DNA from 3 places in the Nocardia sp. NPDC050712 genome. Region 2 is predicted to be linked to each of the others. Evidence: riboswitches for the same ligand, from Rfam matches in the RefSeq annotation. Region 2 holds a riboswitch; each other region holds the start of a gene.

Region 1 (7,559 bases), on a different contig from region 2:
GATGCGCTTGAGTTCGGCGGTGTCGTCGTCGTAGCGCTGGAACGCGCCGCCGGCCACCGGTTCGGTATCCCGGGTCACCACGAGCAGGCCGCCGTGCGGCGCCGCGAAACGGGTGCGCGGGTAGTTCCGGAGTTCGGTGTGCATCTGACCGGCGCTGCGGCCGTAGCGGCTGCTGTATTCGACGGCGAGTTCGGCCAGCAGCGGCGCGGCCAGCGGATCGTCCTGGGCCACCCGGTGCACCCGCAGGCCGTTGTCGGGGAAGCGTTGTGACACCGCTCAGCCCTTCTTCGGCAGGCCGGGCGGGTTGATCCGCGACGCGGTGACGGCCTCGGAGGCCAGGCCCCAGCGGTCCAGGATCTTCTGGTAGGTGCCGTCCTGAATGAGGTGCTCGAGCGCCTTGTGCACCGGCCCGATCAGGGCGTTGTTCTTCTTGGTCAGCACCGCGATCTCGCCCTGCAACTGCTCGCCCGCGCCGGAGAAGCTCGCGATGATCTTCGTCTGCTTGGCGGTGGCGGAGTGGTAGATCGCGCTCGGGTTGGGACCGACGAAGCCGTCCAGGCGCTGGGAGGCCAGCGCGAGGTAGTAGTCGGTGGTCTGCTGGAAGTAGGCCAGATCGATCGGGGCCAGCCCCTCGGCGCGGTTGAGTTCGTTCCAGCGCACCAGCAACTGCTCCTGGTTGGTGGCGGTGCCGACGCCGATGCGCTTGCCCGCCAGGCTCTTCCGATCGGTGAAGACCAGATCGCTCTGGATCGGGACCTCCAGGGCGACGGTGTCGGTGCGGTAGGTGGCGAAGTCGTACTTCTCCTTGCGCTCCTCGGTCACCGTGACGTTCGAGATGAACGCGTCCACCTCACCGGAATCCACCTTGACGAAGTTCTGCGCCCAGTCCGCCACCCGCACCTCGAGTTTCAGGCCGAGCACGTCGGCGATCGCCGAGGCGAAATCGACCTCGGACCCGACCGTGGTCTTGTCGTCGGTGGCGTAGAACCGCAGCGGCGGCGCGGCTCCGCTGGAGCCGGTGATCACCAGGCTGCCGCGATCGCGGATCGCCTGCGGCACCGTCGCGGCGATGGCGTCGACCTTGGTGCCGCGGACTCGCCCGGACTGGGCGGGGGAGAGGTCGTAGGAGACCGCGCCGGCCTGCTGGACCTCGTGGCCCGCATCGGGATCGGTGCCGCAGCCGGTGACCAGGACGGCCAGCGCGGCAGTAGCGGCGGCCAGGGCGGAGAGCTTCATCGAATACCTGTTCTGGAGAGAAATGCGCGAGTGCGGGGATGTTCGGGATGGTCCAGGACCTGGGCCGGCGGGCCCTGTTCGACGATGGCGCCGTCGTCGAGGAAGACCACGGTGTCGGCGACCTCACGGGCGAAACCGATCTCGTGGGTGACGATCACCAGCGCCGTGCCGGTGTGGGCGAGATCGCGGATGACCGCGAGCACCTCGCCCACCAGCTCGGGATCCAGCGCCGAGGTGGGTTCGTCGAACAGGATCACCCTGGGGCGCAGGGCCAGCGCGCGAGCGATCGCGACGCGCTGCTGCTGCCCGCCGGAGAGCGTGCGCGGATAGGCGTCGGCGAACGCGGCGATGCCGACCCGGGCCAGCAACTCGCGGGCCTCCCGCTCGACCTCGTCCCTGGGCCGGCCCTGCGCCGACAGCGGTGCGAGCGTGACGTTTTCCAGCGCGGTCAGGTGCGGGAAGAGGTTGAACTGCTGGAAGACGAAGCCGATGCGGGAGCGCTGGCGGCGCACCTCGCGGTCGGTCAACGGGTGTAAGACGTTGCGGCGCAACCGATAGCCGATCAGCTCGCCGTCGATGTGCACAGTTCCGGCGTCCAGCGTCTCCAGGTGATTGAGCACCCGCAGCAGCGTGGACTTGCCGCCGCCGGACGGGCCGATCACCGCGACCACCTCGCCGGAGCGCACCGTCAGATCGATACCGCGCAGAATCTCCTGCGCGCCATAGGACTTGCGGACTCCGCGCACCTCGACCGCGGGCGTCGCCGCGGCGCTCATCGGGTCGCTCCGCGCGGTGTGGCCACGCCGATGGCGGCGATCTCACGGAACTTGCGCTGCGCCTTCTGCCACGGCGTCGGCGGGATCTCGCGCTGCGCGCCCTTGGCGTAGTGCCGCTCGATGTAGTACTGCGCCACCGAGAGCACCGTGGTCAGCACGATGTACCAGACCGTGGCCACCATCAGCAGCGGCACCACCCGGCCGTTGCGGCCGTAGATCACCTGGACCTGATAGAACAGCTCCGCGATCGCCATCACCGACACGATCGAGGTGCCCTTGAACAGGCTGATCACCTCGTTGGTGGCGTTGGGCAGGATCGAGCGCATGGCCTGCGGGACGATCACCGTCCGGAACTGCCGCCAGCGCGGGATGCCCAGGGCGGCGGCCGCTTCCAGCTGCCCGGCGTCCACCGAGATGATGCCCGCGCGGATGATCTCCGCCGAGTAGGCCGCCTGGTGCAGCGCCAGGCCGATCACGGCGGCGGTGAAGCCGCTGATCACGTTGTTGACGTCGAAGGTGAAGAAGGCCGGGCCGAACGGGATGCCGAGCGAGATCTTCTGATACAGGTAGGCGATGTTGAACCAGAACAGCAGCTGCACGATCATCGGAATGGATCGGAACGCCCAGATGTAGACCCACGAGATGACCCGCAGCACCGGGTTGTTCGACAGCCGGGCGATGGCGAGCAAGGTGCCGAGCAGGAACCCCAGCGCCGTACCCCACAGCGTCAGCTCCAGGGTGACCCGCAGCGAGGCGAGCACGGACTTGGCTGTGAAGTAGCGCGCGAACGTCGCCCATTCCCAGCCCGGGTTGGTCACCAGGCCGTGCACGAACTGGGCCAGCAGCAGCAGGGCCGCCGCGCTGATCACCCAGCGCCACGGATGCCACGGCTTCGCCACCGTCGGCGGCGCGAGCTCCGCCGGCTCCGGCGTGCCGGGCGGCGCTCCGGCGTCGGGTGGTGCGATCGACGCACTCATAACGATGATCCTCGAAAGAAAAAATGAACGCGACCACGCCGTCGGCGTCGGTCGCATCACCCGGCCAGCGTCGGGTGCGGGTCTGGCGGCGGCTCAGCCGCGACAACCCGTCGAGGTGCTGCGGCAGTGGTCGATGTGCAGGCGCCCCCAGCGGGTGGCGCGGTATGCGGTGCTCATGGTGGGGTTCCTCCATCGGTCCTGGCGGAAGCACCCGCACCCGGCATGCCGGGGGGTTGCTGCGACGTCGGCGAGCCAGGTCTCTCAATCGCTCTGGATGGTGCTCGAACATCATGGGGAGCAAGTGAACTCGGATTCAAGGTTAGAAATCACGATGAGCGCAGTCCTGGTCACCGGGGCGTTCGTGGCGGACTATGGTCGCGGCCCGATTGCTGGCCCCGCCGGAAATGCCCGGTTTCGGGAGGTAGCGGGCGTACGGTGTGAACCTCGATCGTTTCGACGTGAGGAGGTTCGCGGTGTTCGCTCGAAGTCGGCTCTCGTATCTCGCAGCCCCGGCGGCATTGGCCGCGCTCGCTCTCGCCCCGGTGGCGCCGGCCGTCGCGGCACCGGCCGCCTCCGACGGCACCGCCGGCGCCCTGCAAGCCCTCGGCGTGACGCCGTTCCTCTATCCCACGGCGGCCCTGTGCAGCGGCACGGGCGTCACCCTCACCAATCCCGCCATGGCGGGTGCGGTCCCGGGCCCCTGGCCAGCGCACACCCTGGCGATCCCCGGGCTGGACCTGACCGCCGTGAAATCCGGCCAGACCATGTTCACCTTCCTGCCCTCGGACCCGAGCCGCTCCGACGGCTCCGGCATGCGGGTGGCCTGGCTGAACATCGACACCGGTCGCGGCGGCATGGCGTCGATGGGCCCCCTGAACGAGGTCTTCGCGAGCATGGTCCCGCCCGAGGTGCCCGCTGTGCTCCGCCCTCTCGCCGAACAGGCCGTCCGCGACTTCTTCGCCACCAACGTCCCCACCGGCGGCATCCGCGCGGTCCCGGTCGACACCGGCCGGGGCACCGTCCTGGCCGCAGTCTTCGGCAGCACGGTCGACGGCGCGCGCAGCTGTTTCTATTTGCCCACGGTCGGAATCATCGACGCCTAGCCGGCGGACACGGCAGCGCGGGTGTTCGATGCTCAGCCGGCGCGCAGGGCCCGCTGTTTCCAGCGCAGCGTGCCCCGGCGGTGGGCGCGGTGCGAGCGGACCGTGAGTGCCGCGTAGGCGGCGACGGCGGCCGGGTGGGAGAGCGCGGCAACGATATCGGTGCGGGTCGGTGCGGCCGCCGTCTCGGTGGTTCGGGTGAGCAGGCGGCCGGCGACGGCGGCGGAATACCCGAGCAGCCCGGCGCGCCGTACCGATCCGCGGCCGGTGGCGGCGGCCAAGGGCGGGATCCAATAGGCCAGGGCGGCAACGGCTCCGACTGCCGCGGCGGCGACACGCGAACCGCCGTAGGCGGACCACAGCCAGCGGGTGTAGCCGGCGTCGAGTTCGGCCGCGCCCGAGTACATTCGGGTGCTCGCCAGCCGCCCGGCCGCGACCACGGCGGTGTGGCGGCCGCTGCGGCGCAGGGCGCGGGCGATATCCAGGTCTTCGGTCGGGCTCGCGGCTACCGCGCGGTGGCCGCCGATGGCGCGGTAGGCGGCGGTGTCGAAGACCAGGAACTGGCCACAGGCCACCGCCGTCGACGGTCTGCGGCTGCGATTGCCGGCGGTGATCGGCAGGGCGGCGGCCCAGGACCAGCAGAGCAGCGGCTGCACCAGCGCCTCGGCCGCGGAGCCCGCCACCTGGGCGGGCCACGGTGCGACCAATGCCACCTCGCGCCTGCGCAATTCGTGCACGGCGGCGGCGATCGCGCCGGGCCCGAGCCGCACATCGGCGTCGAGGAAGACCAGCGCGGCGGTGTCCGCCAGCTCGCCCAGCCGCTGGCAGGCCGCGGCCTTACCGGTCCAGCCGGGGTCGGGTTCGTCCTCGGACCGGATCACCAGAAAGCGGTCGTCGCCCGCGATCACCGCGGCCGCCGCGGCGGCGGTCCCATCGGTGGAGGCGTCGTCGAGAATCAGGACCCGCAGGTCGGGGACCCCGGTCTGGACCCGAAGATCCGCGAGCAGCGCGGGCAACCGGCCCGCCTCGTCGCGCGCCGGAACGCACACCGTCACCGGCTCGACCACGGCCGCGGACGCGGCCAGACGTGGCATCGTCACCCGGTTGTACAGCGCGACAGCACATCCGGCCACGGCCACCGCGGTGCCCGCCCGCACCACGGGGTAGCACCGCCCGGAGTTCACGTCGGTCCGCACCCGAGCGGCTCAGCGATGTTCCTTCACCGTGCGCCACCACTCGTTCAGCGAGAACCGGCCGGTGCCCGGCGCCGGGGGATTGCGATCCATGTAGGCCATCGCGGCGACGATCGCGGCGACCGCGAGGGTGATGCCGCCGACGATGCCCGCCCAGCCCGCGAACGAGCGGGTGTTGGGGTCGGCGTAGCTGACCTCGGCGCGGATCTGGGACACATCGCCGGGCGGCAGCTTCCAGGAGACGGTGGAGTCGTCCTCGCGGTTGCCGTTGGTCTTGGCGACGCGCGCCGGGAAGGCCACGGTGAATTGCACGTCGGAGCCGTGCGGCGGCACCGATTTCAGATCGACGCGCCCGCTCAGGCTGACCAGATCGCCGGTGCGCTGCATGCTCAGCTGGAACATGCCCTGGCTCTGCTCGGACAGCCCGCCCAGCTGGGACAGCTCACCGAAGGACAGATCCTCGAAGAAGACCTTGCTGCCCACGTACCCGTCCTGGGTGTAGGACTCGACCCGCACCTTGGCGGCCAGCGACTCGGGCGCCTTCAGCTGCGGCCCTTTGTCGTTGGCGTCGGCCGGCACCACCGCGGCCACGATCCGCCCGGACACCCGGTCGTTCGACGACACGCCCATGGACACCTGTACCCGCAGGCAGGCCGCGAGCATCGGCACCAGCAGCGCGGCCAGCACCACCGCCCCCGCTATCCGGACGCCGGTGCGGCGCGGCGACGCGGGAACCGGGGCAGCGGGCTTCGTGGTCATCGGGCTAGGTTGCACGGCTCACATCGTGCCAGGCCCGACCCCGCAATTGCCACGCGACAACCCGTAGACGGTCTGCCGATCGACCGGAATCACCGATAACGGGCAAGCCACCCCAGCAACGGGATTCCGAGCAGCCCCATCCCGAGCGCCCCGTAGGCGGCCGAGGCGGGCAACCCGAGAAACACCGCGTGCGCCAGCGCCGACCCCAGCCAGGTCCACAGGAACACCGCGACCGGCACCGCCACCGACGCGTCGCGCGCTCCCGCAATGCCCCGGGCCCACGCCCCGCCCGCCGAGTGGGCACTGCTGTGTTCCGCCCGTATCACTTCCGCCGAGCGCACACTCCCGTGTTCCGGCCGCGCCACCTCCGCCGAGTGCGCACCGCCGTGTTCCGGCCGCGCTGCTGCCGGCGAGTGCGCGCTGCCGCCCTGCGCCCCCGCCGACGCTGCACGCGAGTGCGCACTGCCGCGCTCCAAAACGGCCAACAGCCCTGCCATCACCAACCCCACCGCGAACCACCCCGCGTAGTTCGTCAACGGGATCTGCTCCAGCCCCGGCAACCCGGAACCGGCATCGCACCACCGCCATTGGCCATCCGCCACCATCTGCGGATCCAGGAACAGGTCCCACCCGACCGCGCCTACCGCCGTCAGTCCGATCCGCGCCGCTACTGTCCGCGCCAGCAACCCGGCCACGATCCACACCGGGTACAGCCCGCCGGTCCACGCCAGCGGCACGATGAGCGGCACCCCGGCCAGCGCCGGCCCGAGCCGGTCGACGGCGTAGTCGTAGCAGCCGAACGGGAACCCGGTCGCGGTGCCGATCACCTCCGCCAGCAGCCCGAGCCCGGACACGATCACCAGAAACCCCGCCGCGTAACCCGACCCGCGGGTCCGGGCGGCGTGGGCCAGGGCAGTGGCCGCCGCGAGCAGCACCACGACCACGGTCACCCGATCGCGGGCGCCGCCCTGCGTGAGCGGATAGCAGATCTGCGCCGCGACGAGAGCGACCGCCAGCACCGCGGGAACCAGCGCCCGATCGCTCGTCCTCACCCGGCGGCCTGCGGATGCAACCCGTCGAAACCGCCGCGGGCCAGGCGTTCGACGCCGCGCAGGATCTCGGCCCTGGTCACCGCGGGAACCACGAGCACGTTCGACAGCGTGCAGTATCCGAACTCGGCCACCTCGTCCGCGATCTCCTGGGTCAGACGGGCGGGATCGAAGACCGTGATCGTGAACGCGGCCGCGACCGTCGCCACGCTCAACTCGACCAGATAGCCCTTGGCCTCGGTCTCGAATTCGTAGCCGTCCAGGTACTCCGGGAAGCTGACGGTGTAGCGCAGTTCCCGTCCGTGCTCGGTCATCTCGTCGTAGCCGATCATCGCCTGCGTGACAGGGCGAATCGGCCGCGCCGGGCATCGCGCAACACCAGTCGTGCGGCGCTGCGGCCGCTCGCGCCGGACACGCCGCCACCCGGATGGGTCGAGGCCCCGGTCAGATACAGCCCCGGCGCACCCGG
Region 2 (7,559 bases):
CCAGCACCCCGTCCATATCGGTGAGGTAGGAGAGGATCGGCTCGTTGTCTTGGGTCACGGAGCCAATTATCCGCTACCGCTCGCCCGCGCGCGCCGTTGAGACACTTCGCACACGATCCAATCCTCGTGACTATGGTCGGAACAATGGGTGATCTAAAGCTCGGATACAAAGCGTCGGCCGAACAGTTCGGACCGCGCGAACTCGTAGAAATCGCGGTGCTCGCCGAGGAGCACGGTCTCGACAGCGCGACTGTCAGCGACCATTTCCAGCCGTGGCGGCACAAGGGCGGGCACGCGCCGTTCTCGCTGGCCTGGATGGCGGCCGTCGGTGAGCGCACCAAGCGCATCCAGCTCGGCACGTCGGTGCTCACCCCGACCTTCCGGTACAACCCGGCGGTGATCGCGCAGGCGTTCGCCACCATGGGCTGCCTGTACCCCGATCGGATCATGCTCGGCGTCGGCACCGGTGAGGCGCTCAACGAGATCGCCACGGGTTACACCGGCGAGTGGCCCGAGTTCAAGGAGCGCTTCGCCCGGCTCCGCGAATCCGTCGATCTGATGCGCGCGCTGTGGAGCGGTGACCGCACCGACTTCGAGGGCCAGTACTACAAGACCGTCGGCGCCTCCATCTACGACGTGCCCAAGGGCGGCATCCCGATCTACGTCGCCGCCGGCGGGCCGCTGGTCGCGCGGTACGCGGGCCGCGCGGGTGACGGTTTCATCTGCACCTCGGGCAAGGGCATGGAGCTCTACACCGACAAGCTGATGCCCGCCGTCGCCGAGGGCGCCGCCAAGGCCGGCCGCACCGTCGAGGACATCGACCGGATGATCGAGATCAAGATCTCCTACGACACCGATCCCGAACTGGCGCTGGAGAACACGCGCTTCTGGGCACCGCTGTCGCTGACGCCGGAGCAGAAGCACTCCATCACCGATCCGATCGAGATGGAGACCGCCGCCGACGAACTGCCGATCGAGCAGATCGCCAAGCGCTGGATCGTGGCCAGCGACCCGGACCAGGCCGTCGACCTGATCAAGCCGTACCTGGACGCGGGCCTGAACCACCTGGTCTTCCACGCCCCCGGGCACGACCAGCGCCGCTTCCTGGACCTGTTCCAGCGCGACCTGGCCCCGCGCCTGCGCGCCCTCGCCTAGGTCCCCCGGCCAGAAGTTATCCACACCCCCCGACTTATCCACATTCGGAGCCTCGGGGGGTGTTTTCTGTCCTGGGAACGGCCAAGATCGGCGGAGAAGTCAGCGCCTCGGGGCTGTTCCGCTTGTACGATCAGGGAAAGGAATCTCGACATCATGGCCGACCTCGAAGACCGCGTAGCAACCCTGGAGTCGCAAATGGAAATCCAAGGCGCTAGAGATTCCGCGACCCTGACCGTGGTCTCCGGCAAACTGGTGAAGCTGGATCGTCGGCTCGGCCGCGTCCAGGAGGCTGTCACGAATCTCGCGCTGAAGCACGAGGAGTTGGCCGCCACCGTTGAACAACTCGGCACCACCGTCGAGCAACTCGGCACCACCGTCGAGCAAGGCTTCGAACGCGTCGATACCAAACTCGACGAGGTCCTGCGGCGGTTGCCGCCGCCGCAGGAGTAGCCAGCCGGTCAGCTGAGGGCGTGGTCCAAATCGTCGAGGAGGTCTTCGACGTCTTCGAGGCCGATGGAGATGCGGACTACGCCGTCGGTGAGGCCGATGGTGGCGCGGCCTTCGGGGCCCATGGCGCGGTGGGTGGTGGTGGCGGGGTGGGTGATCAGGGTTTTGGCGTCGCCGAGGTTGTTGGAGATGTCGACGATGCGCAGGCGGTTCAGTACTTCGAAGGCGCGCTTCTTGGCTTCGTCGGCGGGTGCGTTCAGTTCGAAGGTGACGACGGTGCCGCCCGCGCTCATCTGGCTCTTGGCCAGGTCGAACTGCGGGTGTGATTCGAGGTACGGGAAGCGCACCCAGTTCACGGACTTGTTGTCCTCCAGGAACTTCGCGACGCGCAGGGCCGAGGCGGCCGAGTGGTTCACTCGCAGCGGCATCGTTTCCAGGCCCTTGAGCAGGGTCCAGGCGTTGAACGGGCTCAGCGCGGGGCCGGTGTGGCGCATCAGGTTCTTCACCGGGCCGTCGATGTAGTCCTGCGGGCCGAGGATGGCGCCGCCGAGCACCCGGCCCTGCCCGTCGATGTGCTTGGTGCCCGAGTAGACGAGCACGTCGGCGCCGAGCTCGAAGCCGCGCTGCAGCAGCGGAGTGGCGAAGACGTTGTCCAGCACCACCTTCGCGCCCGCGGCGTGCGCGAGCTCGGTGACGCGGCGCACGTCGACCAGGGTCTGCATGGGGTTGGCTGGTGTCTCGAAGAACACCGCCTGGGTCGGCACCGACAGCGCCTGCTCCCACTGGTCCAGGTCGTCGCCGTCGACGAAGACGGTCTCCACGCCCCAGCGCGGCAGGATCTCGTTGCACACCACGAAACAGGACCCGAACAGGCTGCGCGCGGCCACCAGTCGATCCCCGGCGCCCAGCAGCGCGCCGAGCGCGGTGAACACCGCGGACATGCCGCTGGCCGTCGCGAAGCAGGCTTCGGCGCCGTCGAGCAGCCGCATCCGCTCCTCGAACATGGCCACCGTCGGGTTGCCGTAGCGGGAGTAGACGAAGTGCTCGATCTCGCCGGTGAAGGAGGCCTCGGCCGCCTCGGCGCTCTCGTAGACGAAGCCGGAGCTCAGGTACAGCGCCTCGGAGGTTTCCTCGAAACCGCTGCGCCGCAGGCCACCGCGCACGCCGAGGGTTGCCGGGCCGACGCCCTCGGGCAGCGGCTTGTCGAACGCGCCACCGGTGATCATGACTGCTCCTTCACAGAAGTCGGGCTCACGACTGCTTCCACGGCAACCCGCGGGCGCGCCAGCCGGAGCCGCCGCGGTGACCGTCCGCGTCGAGCGGGCCTTCGAAGCCCTCGTCCACGTTGTAGGCCGGCGCGATGCCGAGCTGGGTGGCCACCGTCGCGGCGTGCGCGGAGCGCTGACCGGAGCGGCACAGGAACACCACGGGTGCTTCCGGCGCGCGGCCGTCGAGGGCCTTGCTCAGCTGGTCGGCGAAGGCTTGATTGCGCGTGCCGGTGCCGTCGACCCATTCGATGAGCACGGTGGGGCGCTCGATCGCGGTGGTGTCGGGGACGCCGACGAAGCGCCATTCGGCTTCGGTGCGCACGTCGATCAGCACGGCTTCGGGGTTGTCGCGCAACAGGTCCCACGCTTGCTGCGGGGTGATGTCACCGGCGTAAGTCATGTCGATCCTCCTGAGAATCCGCACTTGCCGCATCGGGGTTCGGATGCGTGCCAGGTCGTCACCCGGAGCACCCCACCGCGGAGGAGGGTTGCCGACCAGCGAGCCGGGGCTTGGCGCTGGTGCTCATGACCTGGACTGAGATTGCCTGGACAGGGGCCGGGCTGTCAAACACCGAAATCGGGTCAGTTGCAGACCAGCCATTTGCCGTCGGTCCGGACCAGATTCCAGGTTTCGGTGGTCTCTTTGCCGTCGGCCTCGGTGGTGACGGTGGCCTTGGCGCGGTCCCCGTTCACGGTCTGCCCCTCGATCCTGGCGAGTTCCACCGACTTTCGGCCGCCGGCCCCGAACTGGGCGCCCAGCGGGGTTTTGGCCTCGTCGAATCCGGTGCACGCGGTGCCCGGCGCGGGCACCGCGTCGCTCTGCGCGCGGCCGCCGACGTAATTGCTGACGGCCGCGGAGATCCGGTCGGCTTCTGTGACATTTTTCTCAGCCGGGGACAGCAGCCCGCCCGCGAACACCGCGACCAGCACAATCGCGGCGAAGATCGCCGCGGCGATGAACGGGGTCATCGATCGCTTGTCGGTCTGGTCGACCAGGATCGGCTCGTCCTCTGGCGTGGGCTGCTGCTCGGTCATGGTGTCGATGATTCCTTATGCCTGGTGGACGGCACCCGTGCAGGCGGCCGAGGGCGTCCCGATAGAATCGCGAGACCGTGGTCGGCCGCCATCACCATGTGGCAGTGCGGCACGGAGCGACCTGGGGGCTTTGCAGTTACGAGCCAGCAGCACCAGCCGCATCGTCAGGGGCAACCGCAGCGGCCGCTCGACTTAGCCTAGGCTAAGAAGGACGCCATTATTTTTCGACCGAAGGTGCGCGTAAGAGATGACCGAACAGAGTGCAGCCACTCGCCCGCTCCGCATCGCGATCGTGGGCGCAGGACCGGCCGGTATCTACGCCGCCGACGCGTTGATGAAATCCGACGCCGAGGTGAGCATCGACCTGTATGAGCGCATGCCCGCGCCGTTCGGTCTGATCCGCTACGGCGTCGCGCCGGACCATCCGCGCATCAAGGGCATCATCACCGCCCTGCACAAGGTGCTCGACAAGGAGCAGGTGCGCCTGCTCGGCAATATCGACTACGGCACCGACATCACCCTGGACGACCTGCGGCGCTTCTACGACGCGGTGATCTTCTCCACCGGCGCGAACGCCGACCGCGCGCTCGACATCCCGGGCATCGATCTGGACGGCTCCTACGGCGCCGCCGACTTCGTCTCCTGGTACGACGGCCACCCGGACGTGCCGCGCGAATGGCCGCTGCACGCGGAGAAGGTCGCGGTGCTCGGCGTCGGCAACGTCGCCCTCGATGTCGCGCGCGTGCTCGCCAAGACCGGCGACGAACTGCTGCCGACCGAGATCCCGCCGAACGTCTACAACGGCCTCAAGGAGAACAAGGCCGTCGAGGTGCACGTCTTCGGCCGCCGCGGCCCGGCGCAGGCCAAGTTCACGCCGCTGGAGCTGCGCGAACTGGACCACTCGCCGACCATCGAGGTCATCGTCGACCCCGAGGACATCGACTACGACGCCGGTTCCGAGGCCGCGCGCCGCCACTCCAAGCAGGTCGACATGGTCGCCAACACCTTGGAGCAGTGGGCGATTCGCGATCAGGGCACCCGCCCGCACAAGCTGTTCCTGCACTTCTTCGAGTCGCCGTCCGAGGTGCTCGGCGCGGACGGCAAGGTCGTCGGCCTGCGCACCGAGCGCACCCAGCTCGACGGCACCGGAAACGTCAAGGGCACCGGCACCTTCCGCGAGTGGGACGTGCAGTCGATCTACCGCGCGGTGGGTTACCTCTCGCAGAACATCAACAACCTGCCCTTCGACGAGCAGGCCGGCACCGTGCCGAACGAGGCCGGCCGCGTGCTGGCCGACGAGGACGCCGACGGTCCCGCCCGCTACCTGCCGGCCACCTATGTCACCGGCTGGATCAAGCGCGGCCCGGTCGGCCTGATCGGCCACACCAAGGGCGACGCCAACGAGACCGTGGCCTGCCTGCTCGACGACAGCACGAACTTCACCCCGGCCCCGGAGCCGGAACTGGACGCCGTCACCACCTTCCTGGAGGGCAAGGGCATCCCGTTCACCACCTGGCAGGGCTGGTACCGCCTGGACGCGCACGAGCGCGCCCTGGGCGAGCCGGAGGGCCGCGAGCGGGTCAAGGTTGTCGAGCGCGAGGACATGTTGCGCGCCAGCGAACCCAACAAGGTGTAGTTCTTGGTCCTGCGACGGCAGCGAAAACTCGCTAACTGAGGCATTCTGTACAAGTGTTCGATGCCCATGTCCACATCATCGATCCGCGGTTCCCGCTGATCGAGAACGAGGGCTACCTGCCCGACCCCTACACCATCGCCGATTATCGAAAGCGCATGGCGCGCTTCGATGTCGGCGGTGGCGCGGTGGTCAGCGCGTCCTTCCAGGGCACCGACCAGACCTGGATGAAGGCGGCCCTGGCCGAGCTCGGCCCGGGCTGGGTCGGCGTGACGACGCTGAACCTGGAGACCTCCGACGCCGACATCGTCGAATTGGATCGAATCGGCGTGCGCGCCTTGCGTTTCAATCTCAAGCGCGCCGCCGCCGACATCACCGGCATGACCCTGCAGGCGCTGCGGGCGCACGATCTGGTCGGCTGGCATGTCGAGGTCTATATCGACGGTTCGATGCTGGCCTCGCTGCAACCGGTGATCTCCAAGCTGCCCGCGCTGTCCATCGACCATCTCGGCATGTCCGAGGAGAGCCTGCCGTATCTGCTGGATCTGGTGGATCGCGGCGCCCGGGTCAAGGCCACCGGTTTCGGCCGGGTGTCGATGCACGTCGCCGACACCATCCGCCGCATCCACGCGGTGAACCCGCGCGCCCTGATGTTCGGCTCCGATCTGCCGGGTACCCGCGCCGGTCGCCCCTTCCAGGACCCCGACGTCGACCTGATCTGCGACGTCGTCGGCACCGACATGTTCGCCGTCCTGGAGGACAACGCCCGCGAGTTCTACCGCCTGCCCTCGCACGCCCGCTCGGCCCTGCCGCCGCTCCCCCGCACCGAGCAGCCCACCCTGCCCCTGCACCGCGACCAGCTCCCCCGCCTGGACCCCAACGCCACGCTCCCGCTCCCCATCATCGAGCGCTAGGAATCAGCCCAGATACGGATGTGCACGACCTGCGGCGTGATGCCCTAGGCGTAATCGCACTGTGTCGTGCACGGGCAATTCTTCCAGTTCGTCCAGCTGGATGAACCGGACCTCGGTCGACTCCGAGCTGACCTCTAATTGGCCGGCACAGACCCGGCCATAGAAGGTGATGTTGAATTCCTGACGGACTTCACCGTCGGCGTATTCGATGATGTGCTCCGGATCGGTATAGATGCCGAGCAGCCCGGTGATCTCGATGTCCAGTCCGGTCTCCTCTCTCGTTTCCCGAATCACGCACTCTTCGAGCGTTTCCCCGATCTCCATGACACCGCCCGGGAACGACCAATTGCCCGAGTCGCTGCGGCGCTGCATGAGAACAGCACCCCACTCATCCACGACCAGGGCGGATCCACCCGGAACGAGACTGTTCGCCCTGGGGGCCGTCGGATCTCGGTAGTAGTCACGCCGTTTTCCCATGAGTAACCCCTTGCTGATAGGGAGCCACACTGCCCCAAAGTTGCTCAACCTGGTCTGCGAACGACGAAAAGATGCCGTGCGAGGAAAGTCGCCGTAGATGAAAAGCCGTGTGCTGGTATCCACGGGCGCGAATGAGGTACGGGGTGACGATCATCTGATCGTCGAACCGAAACACCGAGTTGTAGAGGTGAACAGAATGCAATCCGACCTGACAGCCGGAGACGCTGTCCAGCTCACCCAACATGCTGAGAGCGTTCTGGATTCGACCGGCAAGCGTGCCGTTCATCTGCTCCAGGGCATCGCGCTCAGCGACGTGTGCGCTGTCGGGATCGGCAAATGCCAAACGAACTTGGGCACCGTTCCGACATTTTTGAGCGATGATCTCCGCGGCGTCAGGGAGCAGCTCGAAGACGAACGGATATGCATACCCGACGATGTCTATCTTCTCTTTCGCGCCGGCCGCAAGGTCGGGGCGGGTCTGCGGCCACAACGCCTCCTCGGACTCGTTCAATACCCGCGCCACTTCGAGTCTCGTCCGTCGGTGCGGAACGCGCCCAGCACGCCAACGATTCACTGTCTTCACGTCTACGCCGACGGCGGCGGCAAGCATCGCGGAGTCCAGTTGTGCAC
Region 3 (7,559 bases), 800 kb from region 2:
GATGCTGCGCCTTACCGACTTTCACCGCGGGCGAGCCCGCCCACTCCTGTTCGGCCTTGACCTTGCCCGCGACCGCGGAACCCGCGGCGATCTCGGCGTTCTTCCCGATCCGGGTGCCGGGCAGCAGGATCGAGCGCGCACCAACCACGGCCCCCGGTCCGATGGTGATCGGGCCGATGTGCACCAGGTCGCCGTCGATCCAGTAGCCGGACAGGTCGACCTCGGGTTCGATGCTGCACCCGTCGCCGAGTTCCAGCATGCCGGTGACCGGCGGCAGCGTGTGCAGATCGACGCCCTCGCCGATCTTCGCGCCCAGCGCCCGCGCGAACGGCACCATCCACGGTGCGCCGGACAGGTTCTCCGCGCCGCTGGCCTCGGAGAGCCGGATCGCGGCCCACAGCCGCAGATGCACCGGGCCGCCGCGCTCGTAACTGCCCGGCTCGACGCCGCGCAGCAGCAGCCGGGCCCCGAGCACACACAGCGCCATGCGCCCCGGCGGGGAAATGAACAGCAGGAACGCCACCAGTGCCCACCACCAGGACAGATGCGGCAGCCACGGCAGCGCGCCGTAGCGGGCGGCGATATTGCCGACGATGGCGAGCCAGGTCAGCCATTGCAGGCCGGTGAGCGTGGTCAGCGGGATGGTGGCCAGGACCTGGAAGGTCTGGGCGCTCAGCGGCGTCGGGCGCACGAGGCGTTCGTCGACGGCCTCGACCGGGGCGCTCGCGTCCAGGAAGTCGGCCAGCGCGCCGAGGCGCGGATGGTCGTACAGATCGGCGACCGCGACGTGCGGATAGCGCTCGCGCAAGGCCGCCACCAGCTGGGCGGCCGCGAGCGAGCCGCCGCCGAGATCGAAGAAGTCGGTGCCCGGTCCGGTGGCCTCCGCGCCGAGGAGCGAATCCCACAGTCCCGCGACCCACTGCGCCGTCGGGGACAGTCCGGTGTCGGCGTCCGGGTCCTTGTGCTTGGGCAGCGGCCAGGGCAGCGCGTCGCGGTCGACCTTGCCGGAGGTGCGGGTGGGCAGTTCCGCGACGACAGCGAGCCGGGGCACCAGTGGCGCCGGAAGTTGTTCGGCTAGTATCGCTCTGGCTCCGGCCTGGTCGAAATCGTCGCCGGGGCCGGTCAGATAGCCGACCAGGATCTTGTTGCCCGCCTTGGTGGTTCGGATCGCGGCCGCGGCGCCGGTGACACCCGGCAGGTGCTGCAACGCGTTGTCGATCTCGCCGAGTTCGATCCGGCGGCCGCCCAGCTTGATCTGGTCGTCGGCGCGGCCGAGGAAGACCAGACCCTCCCGGTCGTTGCGCACCAGATCGCCGCTGCGGTACGCCCGCTCCCAGCCGACCGAGGCCAGCGGCGCGTATTTCTCGGCATCCTTGGCGGGGTCGAGGTACCGGGCCAAGCCGATACCGCCGATGACGAGCTCGCCGGATTCGCCCTCCCCCACCGGATTACCGGCCGCGTCGACGACGGTGAGGTCCCAGCCGTCGAGCGGGAGACCGATCCGGACCGGCCAGGTGCCGTCGAGCAGCGCCGCGCAGGCGACCACGGTGGCCTCGGTCGGCCCGTAGGTGTTCCACACCTCCCGGACCGAGTCGACGTCTCCCGAACTGCTGTTTCCGGCGAGCTTTTCCGCGAGTTCGGGCGGGACCGCCTCGCCGCCGAAGATGAGCAGCCGGACCGAGTCCAGCGCCTCGGCCGGCCAGGTGGCGGCCAGGGTCGGCACGGTGGAGACGATGCTGATCTCCCGGCGCACCAGCCACGGCCCCAGATCCGCGCCGGTCCGCACCAGCGCGCGCGGCGCGGGCACCAGGCAGGCGCCGTGCCGCCAGGCCAGCCACATCTCCTCGCAGGAGGCGTCGAAGGCCACCGAGAGCCCCGCCAGTACCCGGTCGCCGGGGCCGATCGGCGCGTCGCGCAGGAACAGCCGGGCCTCGGCGTCGACGAACGCGGCGGCGTTGCGATGGGTCACCGCAACACCTTTCGGCGTACCGGTGGACCCGGAGGTGAAGATGATCCAGGCGTCGTCGTCGGGTGCCGGGAGTTCGGTGGATTCCACTGCCGCGTCGGCTGTTTCGACTCCGGTGCGCTCCACACCGGCCGCCGTGACGATCGCGCTGACCCGCGCCTCGCCGAAGACCAGGCGGGCCCGCTCGTCCGGATCGTCGGCGTCGACCGGGACGTAGGCGGCGCCCGCGTGCAGCACCGCGAGAATGGTGACGTAGAGATCGCTGCTCCCCGAGGGCATCCGCACCCCGACCCGGTCCCCCGCCCGGACACCCGCGGCGGCCAGCCGACCGACCACGGTATCGACCTCGGCCAGCAGTTCGGCGTACCCGAGCACCGTCGTGCCGTCATCGAGGGCGGGCGCGTCGGGGTAGGTGTCCGCGGTCGCGGCGAGAATATCGACCAGGGTCCGGGCCGGCGGGGCAAGGGTGCCGCGCAGCAAAGGATTCGATAGCTCCTCGGCTACCGCATCGACCTCCGGCTGGAGCATCCGCCCTGCCCACCTCTCATAGACCGATCCCGGCCCATACCGAGACGGCGGAAATACTGCACGACCAGGGTTACCAGTGGGCAAACACCACGGTGACCAACTGTCCACGGTACCTGCGGTACCTGCGAATTTCCCGTCGCCGAACCGCGGCAGCGTTACGCGGCCGAAGCGGCGGTGCCGATCCCGAGCGTGGCGAGAATTCCCGCCGAGGCCTGCTCGAGCCGCTCCCGGATCACCGGCCGCCGCAGCAGCGCCACCGCCCGCGAAGCGAGCAGCGCGACCAGCACCATTTCGATCGCGGCGATGGCGGATTCGATGGCGCCGAGCGCCAAGGTGTTGGCGAAGCTGACCTCGGACAGGAACTGCGGCAGTACCGCCAGGTAGAACAACCCGACCTTCGGGTTGAACAGGCAGGAGATCACGCCCGCGGCGAACGCCGAGCGAACCGAGGCGGCCGCCGCCGGGCGGGCCGGGGTGTCCGCCGGTTCCGCGGCGGCCGCCCGGCGCTGCTTCCGCAGGTCGATCAGGGCGCGAATTCCCAAGTACAGCAAGTAGATTCCGCCGACCACCTTCAACAGCCGATAGGCCGTGGCGGACTGCTCCAGCAGCGCGGCGACACCGGCGGCCACGACCACCGCCCACACCATTCCGCCCAGCGCCGACCCCATCGCCGCCGCGATCCCCGGTCGGGCATCGGCGATCGAGTAGCGCAGCACCAGGAAGGTGTCCGGACCGGGCGTGAGGGACAGCAGGATGCACAGGCCGACGAAGCTGAGCAGGAGTGAAGGTGTCACCCCTCCATGGGAACGCATCCGGAACAAGTTCGCAAGTTTATTCTTTTCACTGCATTTTCATGCAGCCGCGACTAGCGGGAAATGGCGGTTGACAGGCCGCCGGTGCGTCTGACAATCTCGGTTCAGGTCATGAGTACCAGCACTAAGCCCCGGCTAGCTGGTCGGCAACCCTCCTCCGCGGTGGGGTGCTCCGGGTGACGACCAGGCTGTTCGTCCAGATGGGCGCGGCAAGCGCGGACTCGACCGATCTCACGATTGCGGGTCCCTGAACCGACGGGATTTACGTGATGACTGCTGTGGCCACCCAGATCTGCGCCCCCCTCGCCCGAGTATCCGGCGACGATCTCCAGGTGCCGCTCGTGCAGGGCGGAACCACCACCTACGCCAACTTCGACTACGCCGCCAGCGCGCCGGCTCTGGCCCAGGTCACCGACCGGGTGCAGGAGCTGCTGCCGTTCTACGCGAGCGTGCACCGCGGCGCCGGCTACGCCTCGCGCATCTCCACCGAGCGCTACGAAGCGGCCCGCGGTTCGGTCACCCGCTTCCTCGACGCCGCCGACGACCAGGTCGTCGTGTTCACCCGCAACACCACCGATTCGCTGAACCTGCTGGCCGGCTGCGTCCCCGGCGACACCGTCGTCCTCGACATCGAGCACCACGCCAACTTCCTGCCGTGGACCAAGAACGGCCGCCGCGTCGTGCGCGCCGCCGACACCGTCGAGGAGACCATCCGCCTGGTCGTCGCCGAATTGTGCAGCAAGCCCGCCGCGCTGCTGGCGGTCACCGGCGCCTCCAACGTCACCGGGGAGGTGCTGCCGCTGGAACGCCTCGCCCTGATCGCGCACCAGTGCGGCGCCCGCATCCTGGTCGACGCCGCGCAGCTGGCGCCGCATCGCCGGATCAGCCTGCGCGACACCGGCATCGACTACCTGGCTTTCTCCGGCCACAAGCTCTACGCGCCGTTCGGCGCCGGCGTGCTGGTCGGCCGGCGGGACTGGCTCGATCAGGCCGAACCGTATCTGGCCGGCGGCGGCGCGGTCCGCGAGGTCACCACCGCGGGGGCGCAGTGGGCGCCCGCCCCGCAGCGGCACGAGGCCGGCTCGCCCAACGTGCTCGGCGTCGCCGCCCTCGCGGCCGCCTGTGACGCCCTGTGTCAGATCGACCCGCAGACCCTCATCTCGCACGAACACGAACTCGCCGAACGCCTCCGCACCGGCCTGTCCGCCCTCCCCGGCGTCCGCCAGCTGCGGCTGTGGGCCGACAGCCCCGACATCGTCGGCATCGTCGCCTTCACCCTGGACGGCTTCGCCCCCGGCGAGGTCGCCGCCTACCTCTCCGCCGAGCACGGCATCGGCGTCCGCGACGGCCGCTTCTGCGCCCACCCGCTGCTGGCCCGCCTCGGCTTGGAAGGCGCGCTGCGCGCCAGCGTCGGCCTCGGCACCAGCTCCGCGGACGTCGATCGGCTGATCCAGGCCGTCGCCACGCTCGTCGAGCACGGCCCGTCCTGGAAGTACGCCAAGACCGACGGCCTGTGGAACCCCACCCCTGAAACCCGCGACTTCTCCGATCCGAGCGCCGGCGCGGCCGCCTGCCTCGACTGACCTCCGCAAGGCGGGTGCGGGCCGGGAAACCTGCCCGCACCTGCCTTTTCGGTTGCGGCCACCGATCGGGAACCGCGCCGCGGCGGGCACTACGCTGGGCGGCGATGGGTACGCCGCAGACCAGACACAGCTACTCCGGACAATCGGTCCTGGAGCGCCGCGCCGAGCGCCGCGCCTTGTTCGTAGACGCGGCGCTGACGGTGTTCGCCGATCGGTCGTACGCGAAAAGCTCTGTGACAGAGATCTGCTCGACCGCGGGCCTGTCCCGGCGCCAGTTCTACGAGGAGTACTCGAGCCGCGAAGATCTCCTGATGGCCGCCTACGACGCGGCCCATCAGGCGGCCCGGGACGCCGTCGCGGCGGCGCTGGCCGACACCACCGGCGGTTCGGCCCGCGAACTGGTCACCGTGGGCCTGACCGCGTATCTGGACGCGATGGTCAGCGATATCCGCCGGGCCAAGGTCGCCTACGTCGAGGTGGTCGGCGTCAGCGAACGCGTCGAACAGCACCGGCTCGGCGTGCGCGACGAGTGGGCCAACACCATCGAGGCCATCGCCTCCAACGTGCCCGAGGTGCGCGCTCCGGCCTGCGGCTGGCCGACCGCCATGGCCGGCTTCATCGGCGCGCTCAACGGCGCGGCCCATCACTGGAGCATGGACGAGCAGCGGCCGCCGGTGCGTGCCCTGGTCGAGATGCTGTCGACGCTGCTGTTCGCCTTGCTGATCCCCAGCACATCCGAGGGGTAATTGCGATCCCGGTCACGTTCGTGCGATAGTGACGCGCAACATTGAGACGCAGGTGTCTCAATGCGGGGAACAAGGGATGTGGGTCGAAGATGACCATCTGGAAATCACACGCGCTGCGTCGTACCGCAGCCCTGGCCGCCGGCGTGCTCGCGGTATTGGCCACTACGACAACCGCCGTCGCCGAACCGGCGCCGGCCCAGCCGGCCATTCAGGCGCCGGCCCCGATACCGCTGCCGCCGGAATTCGACGCCGCCTTCTACAACCCGCCCGCGGACGTGGTCGCCGCCACCGACCCCGGCGGGCTCATCGCGGTCCGGCAGGTCAACGTCGCGAACGCGGGGATCATCCCGCTCAATGTCGACGCCTGGCAGGTGTCCTACCGCTCCAACAACACCGCCGGACAACCGATTCCGGCCGTGGCCACCATGCTCAAGCCGCGCGGCGTCGCCCCCGAACCCCGCAAACTGCTGTCGGTGCAGATCGCCGAGGACTCGCTCGCCGGGTACTGCGCGCCGTCCTACGCGCTGCAATTCCTCTCGGCCGCCACCTTCGCCGGCCAGATCGTGGCGCCCGCCGAATTCCTCTTCGCGCAGGCCGCGCTGCAACAGGGCTGGGCCGTCGTCATCCCCGACCACCAGGGCCCGAACTCGGCCTACGCCGCCGGCCCGCTCGCCGGGCGCATCACCCTCGACGGCATCCGCGCCGCCACCGCGTTCGAACCGCTCGGCGTCGGCGCGCAGGCCCCGGTCGGCATGTACGGCTACTCCGGTGGCGCCCTGGCCACCCAGCACGCCGCCGAACTGAAGCAGAGCTACGCGCCCGACCTCAACATCGTCGCCTCCGCCAGCGGCGGCAACGGCCCCGACCTGGGCGCCGCGCTCGAGATGGCCAACGGGCAGGCCACCGCCGCGCTGGTCTTGGCCGCGGTGATCGGATTGACCCGCGAATACCCGTATTTCGCCGAGTACATCGACCGCAATATCGACCCGCTCGGCCGGGCGCTCATCACCGCCAAAGGCCCGCTGTGCGTGCAATATCAGTCGATGCTGCTGCCCTTCGTCGACCTGAAGGGCCTGCTGTGGTCCACCGCGGGTGACCCGATGCGCAATCCGGCAGTACAGCGCGTCGTGGAGGAAACCCGGCTCGGCAAGACCGTCCCCGATATGCCGATGTTCATCTGGCACTCCCGCTGGGACGAGATCCTGCCGCTGGGCGCGGCCAACACCATGGTCGACAGCTACTGCACCGACCCCAGCGCCCAGGTCCAGTACACCCGCGACTGGGCCAGTGAGCACATCGTCGCCGAGGTCAGCGGTGGTCCCGCCGCCCTGCTCTGGCTGCGCGATCGGCTGAACGGCGTGCCCGCCCAATCCGGTTGCAGCACCAGCGATGTCAGCTCGATGGCTGCCGCGCCCGGCGTGCTGCCCTACGCCGGCACGATGCTCGGCGAGACCGTACTGGCGCTGTTCGGCAAGCCGATCGGCTCCTGAGGACGCCTCAGACGGCGGCCCGCCCGATGACCTCATCGAGCACCTCGCGCGAGCGCAGCAGATCGCGGATCTTGCGATCGATGCGCTCGCGTTCGGTGCGCAGCTCGTCCACCAGTTCCGGTGTGGCGAACTCGTTGGCGCCGCCGTCTACGTCGCGCATGCAGGGCAGGATCTGCACGATCTTCTTGCTGGACAGCCCCGCCGCGAACAGTTCTTGAATGTGCACGACCCGGTCCACGGCGGGCTCGGGATAGTCGCGGTGGCCGCCCGGTGTGCGCCCGGAGACCAGCAATCCCTGCTCCTCGTAGTAGCGCAGCGACCGTTCACTGACCCCGGTGCGCTCGGCCAACTCCCCGATTCGCATCCGCCACCTGGCCTTTCACATTCGGACTTGATCCTCACATTGATGTCAAGTTTTACCGTACCCACATGAC

Evidence for each region. A riboswitch is a leader RNA that binds a small molecule or an ion and turns the genes downstream of it on or off. The one in region 2 is predicted to bind S-adenosylmethionine.
Region 1: another riboswitch for S-adenosylmethionine. It lies ahead of AB0H76_RS28590 (amino acid ABC transporter permease); the one in region 2 lies ahead of AB0H76_RS22720 (rhodanese-like domain-containing protein).
Region 3: another riboswitch for S-adenosylmethionine. It lies ahead of AB0H76_RS26305 (aminotransferase class V-fold PLP-dependent enzyme); the one in region 2 lies ahead of AB0H76_RS22720 (rhodanese-like domain-containing protein).

What each region holds. Positions count from the first base shown of each region.
Region 1 is NZ_JBFAHT010000004.1:97,937-105,495, reverse strand. It holds gene AB0H76_RS28605 (GNAT family N-acetyltransferase) at 1-273, opposite strand, end outside; gene AB0H76_RS28600 (ABC transporter substrate-binding protein) at 277-1,236, opposite strand; gene AB0H76_RS28595 (amino acid ABC transporter ATP-binding protein) at 1,233-2,012, opposite strand; gene AB0H76_RS28590 (amino acid ABC transporter permease) at 2,009-2,989, opposite strand; SAM riboswitch class I at 3,176-3,270, opposite strand; gene AB0H76_RS28585 (hypothetical protein) at 3,463-4,092, shown strand; gene AB0H76_RS28580 (glycosyltransferase family 2 protein) at 4,125-5,273, opposite strand; gene AB0H76_RS28575 (DUF3153 domain-containing protein) at 5,295-6,041, opposite strand; gene AB0H76_RS28570 (carotenoid biosynthesis protein) at 6,131-7,093, opposite strand; gene AB0H76_RS28565 (hypothetical protein) at 7,090-7,422, opposite strand; gene AB0H76_RS28560 (NAD(P)/FAD-dependent oxidoreductase) at 7,419-7,559, opposite strand, start outside.
Region 2 is NZ_JBFAHT010000003.1:473,871-481,429, forward strand. It holds gene AB0H76_RS22700 (HAD-IIA family hydrolase) at 1-58, opposite strand, end outside; gene fgd (glucose-6-phosphate dehydrogenase (coenzyme-F420)) at 145-1,155, shown strand; gene AB0H76_RS22710 (hypothetical protein) at 1,309-1,605, shown strand; gene AB0H76_RS22715 (O-succinylhomoserine sulfhydrylase) at 1,614-2,828, opposite strand; gene AB0H76_RS22720 (rhodanese-like domain-containing protein) at 2,854-3,270, opposite strand; SAM riboswitch class IV at 3,286-3,401, opposite strand; gene AB0H76_RS22725 (hypothetical protein) at 3,453-3,905, opposite strand; gene AB0H76_RS22730 (FAD-dependent oxidoreductase) at 4,153-5,541, shown strand; gene AB0H76_RS22735 (amidohydrolase family protein) at 5,595-6,452, shown strand; gene AB0H76_RS22740 (NUDIX domain-containing protein) at 6,456-6,929, opposite strand; gene AB0H76_RS22745 (helix-turn-helix transcriptional regulator) at 6,913-7,559, opposite strand, start outside.
Region 3 is NZ_JBFAHT010000003.1:1,271,111-1,278,669, reverse strand. It holds gene AB0H76_RS26315 (Pls/PosA family non-ribosomal peptide synthetase) at 1-2,494, opposite strand, end outside; gene AB0H76_RS26310 (LysE family translocator) at 2,650-3,288, opposite strand; SAM riboswitch class IV at 3,414-3,528, shown strand; gene AB0H76_RS26305 (aminotransferase class V-fold PLP-dependent enzyme) at 3,576-4,889, shown strand; gene AB0H76_RS26300 (TetR/AcrR family transcriptional regulator) at 4,994-5,635, shown strand; gene AB0H76_RS26295 (lipase family protein) at 5,725-7,125, shown strand; gene AB0H76_RS26290 (MerR family transcriptional regulator) at 7,133-7,489, opposite strand; gene AB0H76_RS26285 (alkene reductase) at 7,555-7,559, shown strand, end outside.